Regions from separate parts of the Schinkia azotoformans genome, predicted to be linked through region 1. Evidence: a T-box and tRNA genes for the amino acid it is inferred to sense, from the RefSeq annotation. Region 1 holds a T-box; the other holds one or more tRNA genes.

The links. The T-box of region 1 lies ahead of ileS (isoleucine--tRNA ligase). A T-box ahead of a tRNA ligase gene usually reads a tRNA of that ligase, here a tRNA-Ile.
Region 2: it has a tRNA-Ile gene. The T-box ahead of ileS (isoleucine--tRNA ligase) is inferred to sense a tRNA for this amino acid. The anticodon was not compared.

Annotation. Positions count from the first base shown of each region.
Region 1 is NZ_JARSMD010000019.1:278,169-286,952, reverse strand. Features, by position in the region: gene ileS (isoleucine--tRNA ligase) at 1-1,991, opposite strand, end outside; T-box leader at 2,059-2,311, opposite strand; gene P9E47_RS12335 (DivIVA domain-containing protein) at 2,362-2,859, opposite strand; gene P9E47_RS12330 (YlmH family RNA-binding protein) at 2,953-3,726, opposite strand; gene P9E47_RS12325 (YggT family protein) at 3,802-4,068, opposite strand; gene P9E47_RS12320 (cell division protein SepF) at 4,073-4,510, opposite strand; gene P9E47_RS12315 (YggS family pyridoxal phosphate-dependent enzyme) at 4,526-5,203, opposite strand; gene pgeF (peptidoglycan editing factor PgeF) at 5,193-6,041, opposite strand; gene P9E47_RS12305 (YlmC/YmxH family sporulation protein) at 6,241-6,537, opposite strand; gene sigG (RNA polymerase sporulation sigma factor SigG) at 6,635-7,411, opposite strand; gene sigE (RNA polymerase sporulation sigma factor SigE) at 7,509-8,228, opposite strand; gene spoIIGA (sigma-E processing peptidase SpoIIGA) at 8,251-8,784, opposite strand, start outside.
Region 2 is NZ_JARSMD010000007.1:7,379-16,162, reverse strand. Features, by position in the region: gene def (peptide deformylase) at 1-13, shown strand, start outside; gene P9E47_RS03490 (MFS transporter) at 64-1,263, opposite strand; gene P9E47_RS03485 (helix-turn-helix domain-containing protein) at 1,376-1,528, shown strand; gene rsgA (ribosome small subunit-dependent GTPase A) at 1,815-2,900, opposite strand; gene P9E47_RS03475 (CBO0543 family protein) at 3,103-3,576, opposite strand; gene P9E47_RS03470 (CBO0543 family protein) at 3,573-4,070, opposite strand; gene P9E47_RS03465 (superoxide dismutase) at 4,251-4,862, opposite strand; tRNA gene P9E47_RS03460 (tRNA-Phe) at 5,075-5,147, opposite strand; tRNA gene P9E47_RS03455 (tRNA-Met) at 5,161-5,237, opposite strand; tRNA gene P9E47_RS03450 (tRNA-Ser) at 5,419-5,511, opposite strand; tRNA gene P9E47_RS03445 (tRNA-Ile) at 5,536-5,612, opposite strand; tRNA gene P9E47_RS03440 (tRNA-His) at 5,631-5,706, opposite strand; tRNA gene P9E47_RS03435 (tRNA-Met) at 5,728-5,801, opposite strand; tRNA gene P9E47_RS03430 (tRNA-Asn) at 5,811-5,885, opposite strand; gene P9E47_RS03425 (DUF1189 domain-containing protein) at 6,082-6,882, shown strand; gene P9E47_RS03420 (hypothetical protein) at 7,116-7,523, shown strand; gene ispG (flavodoxin-dependent (E)-4-hydroxy-3-methylbut-2-enyl-diphosphate synthase) at 7,613-8,701, shown strand.

The DNA.
Region 1 (8,784 bases):
GCAGGATCAAAATCACTTAAGTTTCCAAGTAAGAATCTGAACGTATTTCTAATTTTCCGATATACTTCAGCCACCTGCTTTAAGATCGCGTCGGATACGCGAACATCAGCCTGATAATCAACAGAGGCAACCCATAGGCGTAAAATATCGGCACCTAATTGATCCATGACTTTATTAGGAATGATAGTATTTCCTAGAGATTTACTCATTTTCCGACCTTCACCATCTAATGCAAAGCCATGGCTTAAAATGCCTTTATATGGAGCTTTTCCAGTTACAGCAACACCAGTTGATAAAGATGAATTAAACCAGCCGCGATATTGGTCAGAACCTTCTAAATACAAGTCGGCCGGACGCTGCAATTCTTCCCGTTCTACTAACACCGCTTGGTGGGAAGAACCGGAATCAAACCAAACATCCATAATATCCGTTTCTTTAGTAAACTTGCCATTTGGACTATGTGGTGATGTGAACCCTTCCGGTAATAAATCCTTTGCTTCTCTTTCAAACCATACGTTTGAACCATGTTCTCTGAATAAATTAGAGACATGTGCAATTGTTTCATCCGTAATGATCGGTTCACCATCTTCACCGTAAAATACTGGGATCGGAACACCCCAGGCACGTTGACGGGAAATACACCAATCTTCACGGTCTTTAATCATATTGAATAATCTAGTTTCACCCCAAGCAGGAACCCATTTCACTTCTTTAATAGCCTGCAGCAATTGTTCTCTGAAATCCTTAATCGATGCAAACCATTGTGCTGTCGCCCGGAAAATAACCGGTTTCTTCGTTCTCCAGTCATGCGGATAGGAGTGTGTAATAAAAGTAAGCTTTAATAATGCGCCAACTTCCTGTAATTTCTCTGATACAACCTTATTCGCATCATCATAGAATAAGCCTTCAAAGCCAGGTGCTTGACTTGTAAAATATCCTTTATCATCAACAGGATTTAATACATCTAATCCATACTTTTTACCAACTAAGAAGTCATCTTCACCATGTCCAGGAGCAGTGTGTACACAACCTGTACCTGCATCTGTCGTGACATGCTCTCCAAGCATGACTAATGAATCACGCTCATAGAACGGATGACGGGCTACTACATTTTCAAGCTCTGCACCTTTTACAGTTTTAACAACCTTTACATTTTCCCATTCAATTGTTTTTGAAACTGATTCCAACAATGCAGATGCTAGAACATATTTTTCGCCATCCACTTCAACTACGCTGTATTCCAACTCAGGATGTACACAAATACCGAGGTTCGCCGGAATAGTCCAAGGTGTTGTTGTCCAGATGATGATTTTTTCATCCCCTGCTAGGACACCATTGCCATCTTTTACTTGAAAAGCAACATAAATCGAAGCAGAACGCTTATCTTGATATTCGATTTCTGCTTCAGCTAAAGCTGATTCGGATGATGGTGACCAATAAACTGGCTTTAACCCTTTATAAATATAACCCTTTTTTGCCATTTCCCCGAAAACTTTAATTTGTTGCGCTTCATAACCCTTTGTTAAAGTGATATAAGGATTTTCCCAATCCCCTCTAACACCAAGTCGTTTAAATTGTTCGCGTTGGCAGTCGACCTGCTCATAAGCATATTCTTCACAAAGTTTCCTGAATTCAGCGACACTCATTTTTTTGCGATCTACTTTTTTGTTTTTAGTCAACGCTGTTTCGATCGGCAAACCATGTGTATCCCAGCCTGGTACATACGGAGCATGATAGCCGCTCATTGATTTAAAGCGAACGATCATATCCTTAAGAATTTTATTAAGGGCATGACCCATATGAATATCACCATTTGCATAGGGAGGTCCATCGTGCAGGACAAACAATGGGCGTCCTTCCGTTCTTTTTTGGACCATTTTATAGATATTTTGTTCTTCCCATTTTGCTTGGATTTCAGGTTCGCGTTTTGGCAAATTGCCTCTCATCGGAAACTCTGTTTTCGGCATAAGCAATGTATCTTTATATTCCATTATAAAATCCTCCTATTTTTAATGCATAAGCTATTTTTTTACAATAAAAAAACCTTCTCAATCCCAAGAAAGGGACGAGAAGGTATTCCCGCGGTACCACCCAAATTAGCAAATAAAAGTATAATATTCCATATACTTGTATAATTAAGCTCGCTTTACTATTCGTAACGTGAATAAAACGCCCAAGCTTACTGGCTAACCTCATTTCAGCTTAAGAACTCAAGGGTGATCTTCTTCTTTACTTCTTCCATCGAGCTTGCACTATCCTCGATTCGCTGGCGGTGATCTGTAAAGACTACTGTCCCTGTCATCGTTTAAAAAATAGAATATACAAATTATATTCAAACATTTTGCTTCCGTCAAGTTTTCTTTAAGATTCCGTTAATTCTTCCGGCTCTTCCTCGTTATATTGCATTAAATGCTCCCAATCATCGCTTTCAATCATTTCTAATTGGGCTTTGATTAGCATGCGGAAACGATTGCGGAATACTTTCGATTGCTTTTTCAATTCATCAATTTCAATCGCAATTCTGCGAGATTTACTTAATGCCTCATTTATAATCCTGTCAGCGTTTTTCTCAGCTTCCTTAATGATCAATTTTGATTCTGTTTGCGCGTTTCTTCTAACTTCTTCAGCAGCTTCCTGCGCTACTATTATCGATTTATTTAAAGTTTCTTCAATATTAGAAAAATAGGTTAATCTCTCTGTTAAATCTTTCACTTTTTCTTCAAGGTCTTTTTTCTCACGAATGATGATCTCGTAATCTTTAATAACTTGGTCTAAAAATTCATTAACTTCATCCTCATCATACCCACGAAAACCACGGCTAAATTCCTTATTATGAATATCTAATGGTGTTAATGGCATAGGTGACACCTCCAACATTTAGTAAAAAACCCAAAGTTATGATTTATATATTTTTCGACACATTCACTCTAATTCCTGCAACATTTTCAATAATTATTTTGCCTTTGCCACAACAATACGCCATTTTTCTTTCTTCGTTTGCCCTTCAATCCTTTTTATCTTGCATCGTCCAAACGTCCGCATTGATAATGTATCACCTTGGTGACAAAGAAATGAGGGGTCATCAGTAACCCTCCAATTTACCTTTACCATTTGATTTTGAATGTATGGCCATACTTTTGATCTCGAAAGATTAAACACTTCAGCCAAAATAACATCAAGCCGCATTGAGGATACCGTACACGTATGCTCATGCCATTCATCATTCACGGGTATGATCTTCTCACATCCAATTTGTTCAAGTGTCACATTTGTTTTGCCAACTTGATTGAAATGAAGTCTGACATATTCTGCGACTTGACCTGCTACGAGGATTTGCGCCATGTCGTTATCAATTATGATATCACCAAATTTTGACCTTTTTAACCCCAACCCCATTGTTGAACCGAGAACTTTTCGATGGTCTAGTGATACAAATTTAGAAGGGAATTTTATTGAAAAAGCAACAATATCAAAATCATCATTCTGAACTTCATAGTATTCCGGGTAAAGGATTGCTCTTTTCCGTTCCGCCTGGTCATATCCACCCCAAAAAGCACATTTTACGTCTTCTTTTGAACCTATTATACTTTGAACAATGTCGATCTCCCGAGGGTCATGAAAATCAAGGAGTTTGTATGTATATTCATCGGTAACCTGTTCCCGCCATTCGATAATTTGATCAATAAAAGCACGTTCTTCTTTACGAAAATGTTGATAAATAGACATTGAAATCACCTTTAATCCTAATTTGGTAGATAAATGTAAAAAACAGGGATCCTTTTATAGACCCCTGCTTATGAATTATAGCCCCAAAAAGTGAAATAAGTTTACTGCACCCGCTTGTGCAAATTTTAACACAAAAATGGCTGCAATTGGCGAAATATCAATCATCCCTAAAGGAGGAATAATTCGTCGAAACGGTTCTAAAAATGGTTCTACAATTCTTCCTAGAAATTGTCCTATTGATGATTCTCTAGCACCAGGAAACCATGACATAAAAATATAAATAATGATTGCCCAGCTATAAATTCCAATTAGTTGTGAAATTATACTTCCGATTACTCCCACTTCATCACCACCTGTTCTCTATTGGCTCTATTTCCTCTGCCATATCAGAAATAGAACCAGCTATATCAACATTTTCCGGTGTGCAAATAAATGTATTTGCACCAAGTTTATTAATATCTCCACCTATAGCATAAACGGTACCGCTCAAAAAGTCGACTATTCGCATTCCTTGGTCGGTTGTTACTCTTTGCAAATTAATAACTACAGTCTTTCGACTCTTTAAATGGTCAGCAATCTCTTGAACTTCATCATAGATGCGGGGCTCGCATAAAATAACCTTTGATGATTGCTGAATGCTTTGTAGACTGACAACATTTTGCTTTGATGACCTTGTTACACGTTTTGGGACTTCATACTCCTCTTCCATTAGAGGTTGCTCTTCGATATATTCTTCTTCATCATCAAGGGCGAAAAAGGTTCGAAATTTCGACTTTATGCTCATTACTCATTACACCCCCTAAAATTCCTTTCCGACTAAAGAGGTGCCGATTCTTATCATCGTCGCTCCTTCTTCAATCGCTATTTTATAATCGTTGGACATTCCCATTGATAACTCTTCACACGGTGCGTAGGGAAGGTTTAAAGCTTGTACATCTTTTTGCAGCTTCTTAACTTTAGAGAACGTTTCCCGAAGAACTCCTTCATCCTCTATAAAAGGGGCCATTGTCATAAGACCTACAACCTTAATAAGGGGGAAATCCTTCAGGTTTTCAATAAATGGAACAACCTCATCTACTGATAATCCTTGTTTAGATTCCTCATTAGCGGCATTAACTTGAACAAAGCATTTAATGATATTTTCAGCTCGTTTATTAATTTCTTCAGCCAAGCTTAAGCGGTCTAATGAATGAATATAATCGACTTTATCGATAATATTTTTCACCTTTCTCGTTTGCAGTGTCCCAATAAAATGCCATACGGCATGTTCACCAATGATCTCCCACTTTTGATTTAAGCCGTTATCACGGTTTTCACCGATATGCTCGATTCCTGCAGCAATTGCACTTTGTGCAGTTTCGGTTGATACATATTTTGTTACGGCAATAATTTTGATTTCACTTGGGTCACGGTTTGTTTTTCTGCAAACTTCAGCGATATTTTCTTGAATTAGTTGTAAATTCTCTTTAACTGACAAAACCTGAACCTCCGTCCTTCATACCAATAAAGCTTAGCATTCTTCCTGTTTTACCTTGACTCTTCCGGTGTGAAAAAAACAAATCCGAAGAACAGCTAGTACAGTAGTTGGATATTTCAATATGTTCAGATAGGACGCCTGATTTTCTAATCATTTCATAATTAGCTGCTTTTAAATCAAGACGGTATTGTCCATCTGACACTTTTTCATATATTTTATTTGTTAACGCTCCCTCTAGGTTTTTAGCCATTTGTTCCATTACATAATCATCGACAACATAACAGCATTTCCCAATGGAAGGACCGATACCGACAACTATATCCTCTACAGCGATATTTTCATCACTAATCCACTTCTCTATCATTTTACCACCTATATTGGCTGCCGTTCCACGCCAACCGGCATGGGCTACTCCTATTATATCTTCAGCGGATATAGCAAAAAAATACAATGGAACACAATCAGCATAGGCAGAAAATAGAAAGGTGTTTTGATCTCTAGTATATAACCCATCAACACCCTTTATCGCTGTTTCCATTTGTGTTGAACCTTTCCCCTTATCTTCTTTAGAAACTTTAGCAATTTTATCACCATGAATTTGTTCTGCGCAAATCCATGTATGTAAAGGGGCCCCAATCATTTCGGAAAGCTTCTCTCTGTTCCGAATAACATCTTCCCGCGTATCATTGACATGTAAACCGAGATTCATGGAATCAAAAGGCTTTTTGCTAAATCCACCATTACGTGTAGAAAAGCCTGCTACAATTTTTCGATTTAGAGAGTTCCATCGTTCAATAAACATTACCGATTCCTGAAGTTTAAATGGTTCCTTTATCACGAAGAGCCCCTTTCTCATAAATAATTTTATTTCATTCATATTTTACCACAACATCAATATAAATTAAGAGAAATATATTGAATCAAATATGCCTTGGCATATTTGCGCCTGGATTTTTTCGAGTTTGCTCGAAAAACTACCTCTGAAAATCCATGGCATCCGCCGGAGGCTTTAACATTATTCAGTCTGCTGAATAATGTTAATAGAAAGTTTTTGGTGCTTTTACTTCAGCTTCAATTTCATCATCGTCATGATAATTGGTCCGAAAATAGCGAACAAGAATAACATCGGTACCAATTTTTACGATATTACTCCATGGGACTACAACCTCATCATTTTTTCCGAAAAACCCCATCATTTTTGAACCAGTTTGAATAATGATCGCATCGATTTTACCTGTTACTAAATTTATATCTAAATCCGTAATGTTCCCTAATTTTTTTCCATCAGCAACATTAACAACATCTTTAATTTGGAAATCAGTTATCGTAAGCATATTCATTCCACCTCTTTCCCTACAAATATATGAAATGAAAGGCTTGGACTATGATTGAAGTGAACCAAAAAAAAGACTTGCATTCATGCAAGTCCAATCATTGTATATTTTTATTCATTTGTTTAATTGCTGCTTTCTCTAAGCGCGACACTTGCGCTTGAGAAATTCCAATCTCTTCGGCAACTTCCATTTGTGTTTTTCCTTGGAAAAACCTTTTTGTTAAAATAAGTTTTTCCCTTTCATTCAGGCGTCTCATCCCTTCTTTAAGCGCAATTTCTTCGATCCACTGAAGATCTTTGCTCTTTTCATCACTTAATTGATCCATTACATAGATTGGATCCCCGCCATCGTTATAGATTGGTTCAAATAGTGAAACCGGATCTTGAATGGCATCTAATGCAAAGACAATTTCTTCATGGGGAACGTCTAATTCCTTCGCAATATCTTCGGCTGTCGGCTCTCTTGATGTCATACCCATTAATCTTTCTCTTACTTGTAATGCCTTATAAGCGATATCCCTTAAAGACCTTGAAACACGAATAGGATTATTATCACGCAAATAACGGCGTATTTCTCCAATTATCATTGGTACAGCATATGTTGAAAATTTCACGTTTTGACTTAAATCGAAGTTATCAATAGATTTCATCAAGCCAATACAGCCAACCTGGAATAGATCATCTACATATTCCCCTCTGTTGTTGAACCGCTGAATTACACTAAGTACGAGACGTAAGTTGCCATTAACAAGTTTCTCTCTTGCACTAATGTCCCCACTTTGCATTTCACGGAACAATTTGCGCATTTCTTCATTCTTCAATACTGGAAGCTTTGATGTGTCTACACCACAAATTTCTACTTTATTTCGCGTCATTCTTTCCCTCCTAATTTAGAGGTTGCTGTACAAGTAAAGTATCTCCGGAAGAGGGAAATTTATGCACTTCGTTTAAAGTGAAATGTAGACCAAATTTTCAGACCATTTTATTGAATTCTTTCCGTAAACGTTTAATAATTCGTTTTTCAAGGCGCGAAATGTAGGACTGGGATATACCAAGCATATCAGCTACATCCTTCTGTGTTTTTTCCTCCCCGCCCATTAAGCCAAACCTTAACTCCATAATTTGTTTTTCTCGATCATTTAATTGCTCCAATGATTTTAATAGTAAATTTCGGTCAATGCTTGCATCCAAATCCTTTGTAATAATGTCTTCCTCTGTCCCTAACACGTCAGATAGCAATAATTCATTTCCATCCCAATCAATATTGAGTGGCTCATCGAAGGATACTTCTGAACGAATTTTATTATTTCTCCGTAAATACATAAGAATCTCATTCTCAATACATCTTGACGCATATGTAGCAAGCTTTATTTTTTTCTCAGGATTAAATGTATTTACAGCTTTAATTAAGCCAATCGTGCCAATACTGATTAAATCCTCAATATTGATACCAGTATTTTCGAATTTTCTCGCTATATAAACGACTAATCGCAGGTTTCTTTCAATCAATATGGACTTGGCAGCCTTATCCCCCGTCGGTAATTTTTCCAATAAATGCTCTTCCTCTTCTTTTGATAAGGGTGGTGGCAATGCCTCTTTACCGCCAATATAATATATTTCATCTGCTTTTAATCCAAATTTCATTAATAGTTTGTACCACATAAGTGTAAGTTTGATCTTAATTGTTCTCAATTTCCTTCCCCCCAGTATGTTGTTATGCAGAAATATTTGTCTTTGTAAGCATCTTCGGATGGATGATGCATTCGTAATCCCCGTTAGAAGACAGAATCGTATGGCTTAACCCAATTAATACTTTTTTCACTGTAATTTCTTTTTCATTGATCATAATCACTACTTGATCTGGTCTAATTGCAAGTAAAAATTGATGTTCCTGGCCCACAGCCCGGTATGGAACAATCCGAATACGATTGGCCCAACTTGGATCGATTGTACTAAAATCGAGCATTTCGGGATTTTGGGATTGCTGAATGAGCGCTGCCGGAAAACATGATGCGCACCTTTGTATTTCTAGAATCATAACAGGAGTTTGTGTGATTGGATCATATAGTTGATTACCACTATCAATAAGTCCCTTTAAACCCATGGAATCCTCACCAATTTTAACTTGAACCCTGACCAGTTGTTCAAAGTTAATCTTAGTCATCTCAATTTCTTCTATGTTGTACTTTGAAAAATACCAAACCAGCGGAAAACCAATTAATACCGTTAACCAGCTCACCGGGTCACC
Region 2 (8,784 bases), on a different contig from region 1:
AAGTTTGTATTAATTCAATTGAAAAAGCTGCCCCATTTTTTAGGGACAGCTTTCTCATTATTTTTATAGTTCACCAAGTTTTATCTGCTTACTTTTATTATCTAAGCGTTTCTGCCACATTATCGTCACTAACATTGTCAGGACTAGAAAAATAAGGCCCATAATAAATGGATAAATAATATTGACATCATATAACAGCCCAGCAAGGGTGGGTCCTAAAATATTCCCGATACTCATGTAAGCATTATTCATGCCCATAGCAAAGCCTTGTTCATTACCAGCCATTTTAGAGATAAGTGTATTTAGAACAGGACGAAGAATGGAAGTAGCAAGAAAAATTAAAAGTGTAATTCCAAAGAAAAGTATATAGCTAGATGCAAAGAGTGAAAGAAGAAACCCAATTGTTGTTACTCCTATAAAGATATTTAAGACAACTACTTCTCCAAAGCGGCTAACGATACGATCAACGACAAAAAGCTGAGCTATGACGCTTACAATTCCCGTAGATGTAACCATTATCGCAATTTCTTGTGGAGTTGCACCAAATTGATTATCGACAAAAAGACCAAGAACGGATTCGTATGCCATTAAACCGAAACTCATTACAAGCGTAATAATAAGAGGGATAAAATAAGGCATTTTCACGGAGCGAACCATCTTTCTACCCATTGATTCATCATCTGTAGATAAATCCTTTGATTCAGTTGTGCTACTTTCCTTAAGGATAAAGATAGAAAATAATACAGCAACTAGTGATACAAGTGCAGATATTAATAACGGCATCTTCAATCCAAAATCCGCTAAAAAGCCACCTATCCCTGGTCCAATGACAATTCCTAGAGACATAGCTGCTGATATTAAGCTATTACCTTTTGCTCGTTGATCCACCGTAGTAATATCTGCTATATAGGCAAAAATAGCAGGTATGAGCAATGCAGCTCCAATACCGCCAATGACACGTGATACATAAAGCCACCAAATTGAATTAAAGCCGTAAAACACAAACATGGAAATCGTCAAACCTATCAATCCATAAATAATCATCTTCCTACGCCCATATTGATCAGCCCATTTTCCCGCAATCGGAGAAAAGATTAATTGCGCTCCTGCAAATAGAGCAATCATTAATCCCGCGGCAGTACCACCTTGGTTGATGGACTCTAAATACGCTGGCAAAATAGGGATAATAATCCCGAAGCTTCCAATGGCGATGAACATATTAATCATCAATACTATTATCTTTTTCCGCTGTTCTACATTCAAAATTACTCACCTCTTTTTCTTCCAAAAAAACAATTCTATAATGATAGCAAACAATTGTCAATGATACTTCAAAACAAACCAATTCCAAAAAGAGTTGACATACGTCATTCGATTGACAAAAATAATTCTTTGTGTAGGCAAAAAAGCAGGTGTATACCGATTACTAAAAGGTGCTGTAACTGAAGTCGCAAAGCTATTAGATAGTAGTGAAGCAACTATTTATCGCTATATCAATGAAGTTGAACAAATGGAAACTAAAGAGTAAATAAAAGCAAGCACTTATATATAAAATCTTAATGGCACTTCTTAATACTTATTATTGTCTGTGATAAGTACTTTTCATAAGAATATCTAAGCTTTCCTTATCAATCCATTGGTAGTGAAGGGCAAAATCATTTCTATATTTTTTAGGACATTTTCCCTCGATACACTGATTGAAAATTAGATTCTTTCTGCAAGTCATATCATGCAATCATTCGGATTTGAGTTTTTGTAAAAAAGCCTAATTTCTCAGTTAAAATTGAGAAATTAGGCTTTTTTGTTCTAAAGTTTTATCTTCTTTTTTTCCTATTTTGTTCTTTTAGGAATTTTCTAGCATTTTTCATGCCACCCATGCCACTAAACATTTCATTTATCTTTTCTTTTTCAATCATTTTAGAATTCAAGCCATCATACTTAGTTTCCCTGCCAAGTTTTCTGTAACTCTCTAGCCTTTCTGCCGACAAAATACCATCTTTAATCGCTTTTTGCACAACACAGTTGGGCTCACTTTGATGGGTACAATCGTTAAAACGGCAATTAGAAGCAAGCTCGGTAATATCAGCAAACGATTTCGTTAAATCAGCGCTAATAATTCCAAGCTCCCTCATTCCCGGAGTGTCTATAACAACACCTAAATTCGGCAACATAATCAGTTCACGTCTTGTAGTAGTATGTCTGCCCTTATCATCATTTCTTATCTCTTTTGTTTCTAATATAGTTTGACCGAGAAGACGATTAATTAAGGATGATTTCCCAACTCCAGATGAGCCAATAAGGGCTATTGTTCGACCACTAAAAAGATAGCTTTTTAATGGTTGATATCCATCATCAGAAATACTTGTTGTAACAAGCACATCTATACCAAATGCGATAGATGATATTTCGTTAAGTCTTACCTCTACTTCCTGACATAGATCGGATTTTGTAAGCACAATAACTGGTGTTGCACCGCTATCCCAAGCGATAGAAAGGTAGCGCTCTAACCTTCGAAGATTAAAATCATTGTTCAGTGACATACAAATAAAAACTGTATCAATGTTAGCAGCAACAACTTGAGTATCATTTGTAGAACCTGCTACTTTACGTGCAAAAACACTTTTACGTGTTAGTACATGGTGAATAATACCGTTGCCATCTGAGTTGTCCACTCGGTCAACCATTACAAAATCTCCAACAGCAGGATATTCAGACAGTTCAATTACACTGTGGCGAAGCTTTCCAGAAATATTAGCTTTAATCTCACCTTTTTCCGTTAAAACCTTATACAGATTTTTAGATTGGGATGAAATTCGGCCAATATAAAAACCTTTATATTGATTGGCTTCCAGTATAAACCTTTCAGTTAGCCCTATATTTTTCATATCAATTTTATTCAACTTGATTGCCTCCTAAAGTTTAGATTATAACCTTTGGGAGGTTTATGCCTGTGAATTATTGTGCACATACCTCCCCAATTGCTACAATCTCAAGCTCTTGCTTGCTACGCATAAAAAAACATCCCCTTTCTACCATTAATTAGATTTCACTATACCATAGTTTATGGAGTTTTTCCCGCTTCGAATTAATTAAGATTACATATTATGTATTTGAACGTCCCTTTTCGAAAAACCAGACGCAAAATAAACGAGTTACGAAAAACGAAAGACATATTGTTAGCAAAGTAATATACCATTCCCAGTGTATGTATTCAATGAGATCGGTATATTTTTCGATAATGACTTCAACCAAAGTCAACAAAGAGCCTACTCCAACATAATAACCCAATTGAATAAGAGCACTTCGATCATTGGGATACCATACATTAAAGGCGGAACATACGACTGGAAAAGCATAATATTCAAACGTGAAACTCGTCCGATTGATAGTAGTAAACAAACGAATAGGATATTTAAGAAGACCCAACTCTACAACCACCAAACCTATAAGAAAGGTAATAATCTGTGTGAACAAAAACGCCACTACCGCAAGTCGAAGTTTATTTTTGGGTATGAAGAAAACAATTCCTGTTGCCACTGCGTACACCGATAGCAAGATCCACCATTCAATTCTCATTTTGTACTCCATATCTCTGCTCGAAACAGGGCTTTGTCCTTAAAGAACCAATTACAGCAGACTTGACTCACGAAAAAGAGAAGCCAAATGTAAATCCACATCCCCCACCATGACAGTAATCCATATTCTAATAAATCTGTAAATCTCTCGATAACAACATCAAACAACGTGATAATAGAGACCCAAACAAAAAAGTATGTAATTCTAGACCATAGACTGCCCTTTGCTCTCTTATTGACGTAAAATATTGAAAACAATACTGGATAGAAAAAATAATTAATTGTTAGGGGGAGATCTGTCGCTTTCGGCAACACCCGCACAGGTGCACTTAATAAGCCAAATTGAAAAGAGGGCATATCGCAAAGCCAGACGATTGCTTGAAACATTAAGAATGCTAAGAATCCCTTGCGCCATTCTTTGTGTGGAATAAACAAAATAAAGCCAAGAAAACCGAACAGCCACATTGCTACAAGGATCAAACACTCCATCAGCATGTTTCAGAAATCCCTCCCAATAAACTACTTATTATTTATGGCATTAAAAGTATTTTCAGTATTCTCCAATCATATTCAATAATGTCGATAAAAAAATATAAAATCTGGTCTTGCCAAAAAAAGAAGGTATGCGAATTCATATTCGAATTTGCATACCTTTTGTTTTGTGTATTTTTATTATTATTTTGCAGCGTTATAGCGTTTTGTAACTTCTTCCCAATTTATTACGTTCCAGAATGCACTTACGTAGTCGGGACGACGGTTTTGGTAGTTTAAGTAATAAGCATGCTCCCAAACATCTAGACCAAGAATTGGCGTTTTGCCTTCCATTAATGGAGAATCTTGGTTTGGTGTGCTAGTCACTTCAAGCTGTCCATTGTTAACTGCTAACCAAGCCCAACCTGAACCAAAACGGGTTGTAGCTGCTTTAGCGAACTCTTCTTTAAAAGCATCAAAGCTACCAAATTTTTGAGCGATTGCGTCAGCAAGTTCACCAGTTGGTGCGCCACCACCATTTGGACTCATAACAGTCCAGAATAATGAATGGTTAGCATGACCACCACCGTTATTGCGAACTGCAGTACGTGCTGCTTCAGGAACAGCATCAAGGTTTGAAATAACTTCTTCAACAGATTTGCTTAAAAGCTCGTCATTTCCTTCAAGTGCGTTATTTAAGTTTGTTACATAAGTATTGTGGTGTTTCGTATGATGGATTTCCATAGTTCTAGCATCAACATGTGGTTCTAATGCATCATATGCATAAGGTAATTGTGGTAATTCAAATTTAGCCATAATAAAATCTCCTCCTAGTTAATTATGTAGATGTTAATTTTTGGATTTTTATACTTTTTTGTTTCAAAAGTATCTTTCGCTCTTACATTAACACTTATTCCACACTTTTTCAAATTTAAAACCTCAAAATTTTACATAACAACATAATTTTTTCCAACCAAGCCATTATTTATTCAAAATAAAAACACCCTTATAAAGGATGTTTTTTAGAGTGGCTCGAGACAGAATCGAACTGCCGACACGAGGATTTTCAGTCCTCTGCTCTACCGACTGAGCTATCGAGCCATAGTTATGTATTTGGTTGCGGGGGCAGGATTTGAACCTACGACCTTCGGGTTATGAGCCCGACGAGCTACCAGACTGCTCCACCCCGCGATGGTAAAAAATATATAATATTGTGCTTCCTTCAAAGTTTGCATAGAAACGACTGTCCCTTTGTCGTCCCGACCTCAGAAAGATTATTCAAGAAGCGTTTCGGTCGGTACGCTGATGCGGATTCGATGAAGCTTATTCGGTCGTGCTCCACCCCGCGATGGTAAAATAATAATTAAATTTATGGCGGAGGAAGAGGGATTCGAACCCCCGCGCGGTTTAACCCGCCTGTCGGTTTTCAAGACCGATCCCTTCAGCCGGACTTGGGTATTCCTCCGCGTTAAATAATATAATATAGAAATGGTGGACCCTGCAGGACTCGAACCTGCGACCGATCGGTTATGAGCCGATAGCTCTAACCAGCTGAGCTAAGGGTCCATTCTAGTTATAGTAGTATGGGGCGACTGATGGGGATCGAACCCACGAGTGCCGGAGCCACAATCCGGTGCGTTCACCACTTCGCCACAGTCGCCATGTCTATAGATGAAAGAAATAGCGGCGGAGGGGATCGAACCCCCGACCTTACGGGTATGAACCGTACGCTCTAGCCAGCTGAGCTACACCGCCATAATAAAATGGCTCCACAGGCAGGATTCGAACCTGCGACCGATCGGTTAACAGCCGATAGCTCTACCACTGAGCTACTGTGGAATATTGTTTAGCGACATTTTTTAATATATCAAACAATCTTAATTATGTCAACTCTTTTTAAAATACTTTTGAAACTATGAATAACGACTGCTAAAATAATATAACATTTTAAAGAGCAAAACTCAATAATTATTTTACTTGTATCTTTTTGAATAGATAGGTAAGATATGCCATGAAGGGAAGTGTGTCTATAAAAATGAATATATTTAAGCAATTAGGAAAAAGCATCTATTCTCCTAAAGATGTTGCGCTCTTTCGATTTCAAGGAATAGGTAAGACAATTGGCTATGTGTTTCTATTAATGTTCATTTCCACTTTAATAACAAGTATTTCACTTGGGATGGACTTTCTTAATTGGGCCTCCATTACAAATACAAAGATCATCAATGACCTACCAAATTTTGAACTTAAAAATGGCATCCTAACATCGGAAATTAAATCTCCAATTATAAAGGAAGACATCGAAAGCGGCTTTACCTTTATTTTTGATACAACTGGTGAGGTATCTGCGAGCGATGTTTCAAAACATTCCAATGCAATTGGTTTATTAAAGAAAGAAGCGATACTGGTAAATGAGACAGATTCACAGCGCCTGCCCTATTCTTCATTTGGAAACATAACATTAAACAAAGATACGGTAGTAGGTTTTACAGATAAGTTGGATTCGATTGTTTTAGTCATTCTCCCAATTTTATTTATATTCATTTATTTATTCCAGTCTAGTCTAAAATTTATTGGCGTCTCGTTCCTAGCTTTAATCGGAATAATGGTTGCAAAACAAATGAACAGAAAGCTCCGCTACCAAAATCTATGGATTCTATCTGCCTATGCGGTAACAATACCAACTCTCTTTTTTGCCATTACCGATACGTTAAAAATTACGATCCCTTTTGCATTTTTACTATACTGGGCAACCGCGATCATTGTTTTATATTTAATTATTAAAGAAATCCCGAAAGCAAAAGCCCCAAGTAATGAAGAACAGCTGCCTGAATAGGTAGCTCTTTTTTTGCCAAAATTATATAACATATCAAACATATTCTACTTTTAAAAAGGAGCAACCATATTGACAAATCGGAAAAAGAAAAAAGGGAAGCAGATCGCTGTAAAAGATATAAAGGTAAAAGAATCAATAAAATTACTAGATTCACCGAAAATTTCCGTATAAAACTATCATATTTTCAAAAGACAAGCATAAAGTGTAGTAAAACGATTAAGACGGTGAATATTATGAGAAAATTACTTCTTACTTTGCTTGTTTTGTTTATTACCTATGTAATCTATTATGATTTAAGTGCCGGTGTCTTAAGTAAACCAACCTCCATCGTTTTACTACAAAATAAAGAAAGTAAACAAAGTGAAAACGCAACAGCAAAAGAATTAACAGTAGAAAAAGCGAACGAACAGGAACAAAAGAGTGTTAACACTGGAAAAGAAGAAGAGTTATATTACCAAGAGGTAAAAGTAGCTGCCGGACAAACTGTACTATCCATCGTTGAACAAATTCAAGACGGACCACTACCCGTTTCCATTTCACAGTTAATAACTGACTTTCAGCTATTAAATCCTAAGACAGAACCGGAAATGATCCAAATTGGAAAGGTTTATAAATTTCCAGTTTATACAGATAAAGAATAATGCTCCTCTCCATCAATAAAAAAGTTGTCATTTTTTTGAATACATTGATACAATAGATGGGTATACCATTATGAAGGAGCGTTTTTCGCATGAGTGAAATAACACATCGTACAAAAACCCGCCCAATTAAAGTTGGTAATTTAACGATTGGCGGTAATAATGAAGTTGTTATTCAAAGTATGACTACAACCAAAACACACGATGTTGATGCAACGGTTGCACAAATAAATCGATTGGAAGAGGCCGGCTGTCAAATTGTTCGTGTTGCCTGCCCAGACGAGAAAGCAGCAAACGCAATTGCTGAAATAAAAAAACGAATAAATATCCCACTTGTCGTAGACATACACTTTGATTATCGCCTCGCATTAAAAGCAATTGAAGGCGGTGCAGATAAAATCAGAATCAATCCCGGTAATATTGGCAAACGTGAAAAAGTGGAAGCTGTCGTTAAAGCTGCTAAGGAAAAAGGCGTACCGATCCGTATCGGTGTTAATGCCGGTTCTTTAGAAAAACGAATTTTGGATAAATACGGCTATCCTACAGCAGATGGTATGGTTGAAAGTGCACTACACCATATTAAAATTCTTGAAGACCTTGATTTTCACAACATTATCGTGTCACTAAAAGCATCTGATGTACATCTTGCCATTGAGGCCTATGAAAAAGCAGCAAAAGCCTTTGATTATCCTTTGCATTTAGGTATTACCGAATCTGGAACACTTTTTGCGGGTACTGTAAAAAGTGCAGCTGGCTTGGGTGCCATTTTAAGCAAAGGAATCGGAAACACAATTCGAATTTCCCTAAGTGCTGATCCTGTAGAGGAAGTAAAGGTAGCAAGAGAACTTCTTAAAACATTTGGCCTGGCTGCCAATGCAGCGACGCTTATTTCCTGCCCAACTTGTGGCCGGATCGAAATTGATTTAATCAGTATTGCGAATGAAATTGAAGAATATATTTCAAAAATCAAGGCACCAATAAAAGTAGCAGTGCTTGGATGTGCGGTTAACGGGCCGGGTGAAGCACGTGAGGCTGATATTGGTATTGCCGGTGCACGTGGTGAAGGATTATTATTCCGCCACGGAGAAATTATTCGTAAAGTACCTGAAGACAAACTTGTTGAGGAATTAAAGAAGGAAGTCGATCAATTAGCCGAAGAGCACTTCCAAAAACAAAATTGATAAGAAAAGCAGAAGCGCTAGACAATTTATGAAGAAGGAGCTTACCCAAATTGGTAGCTCCTTTTTCATGTCTTTTAATGATA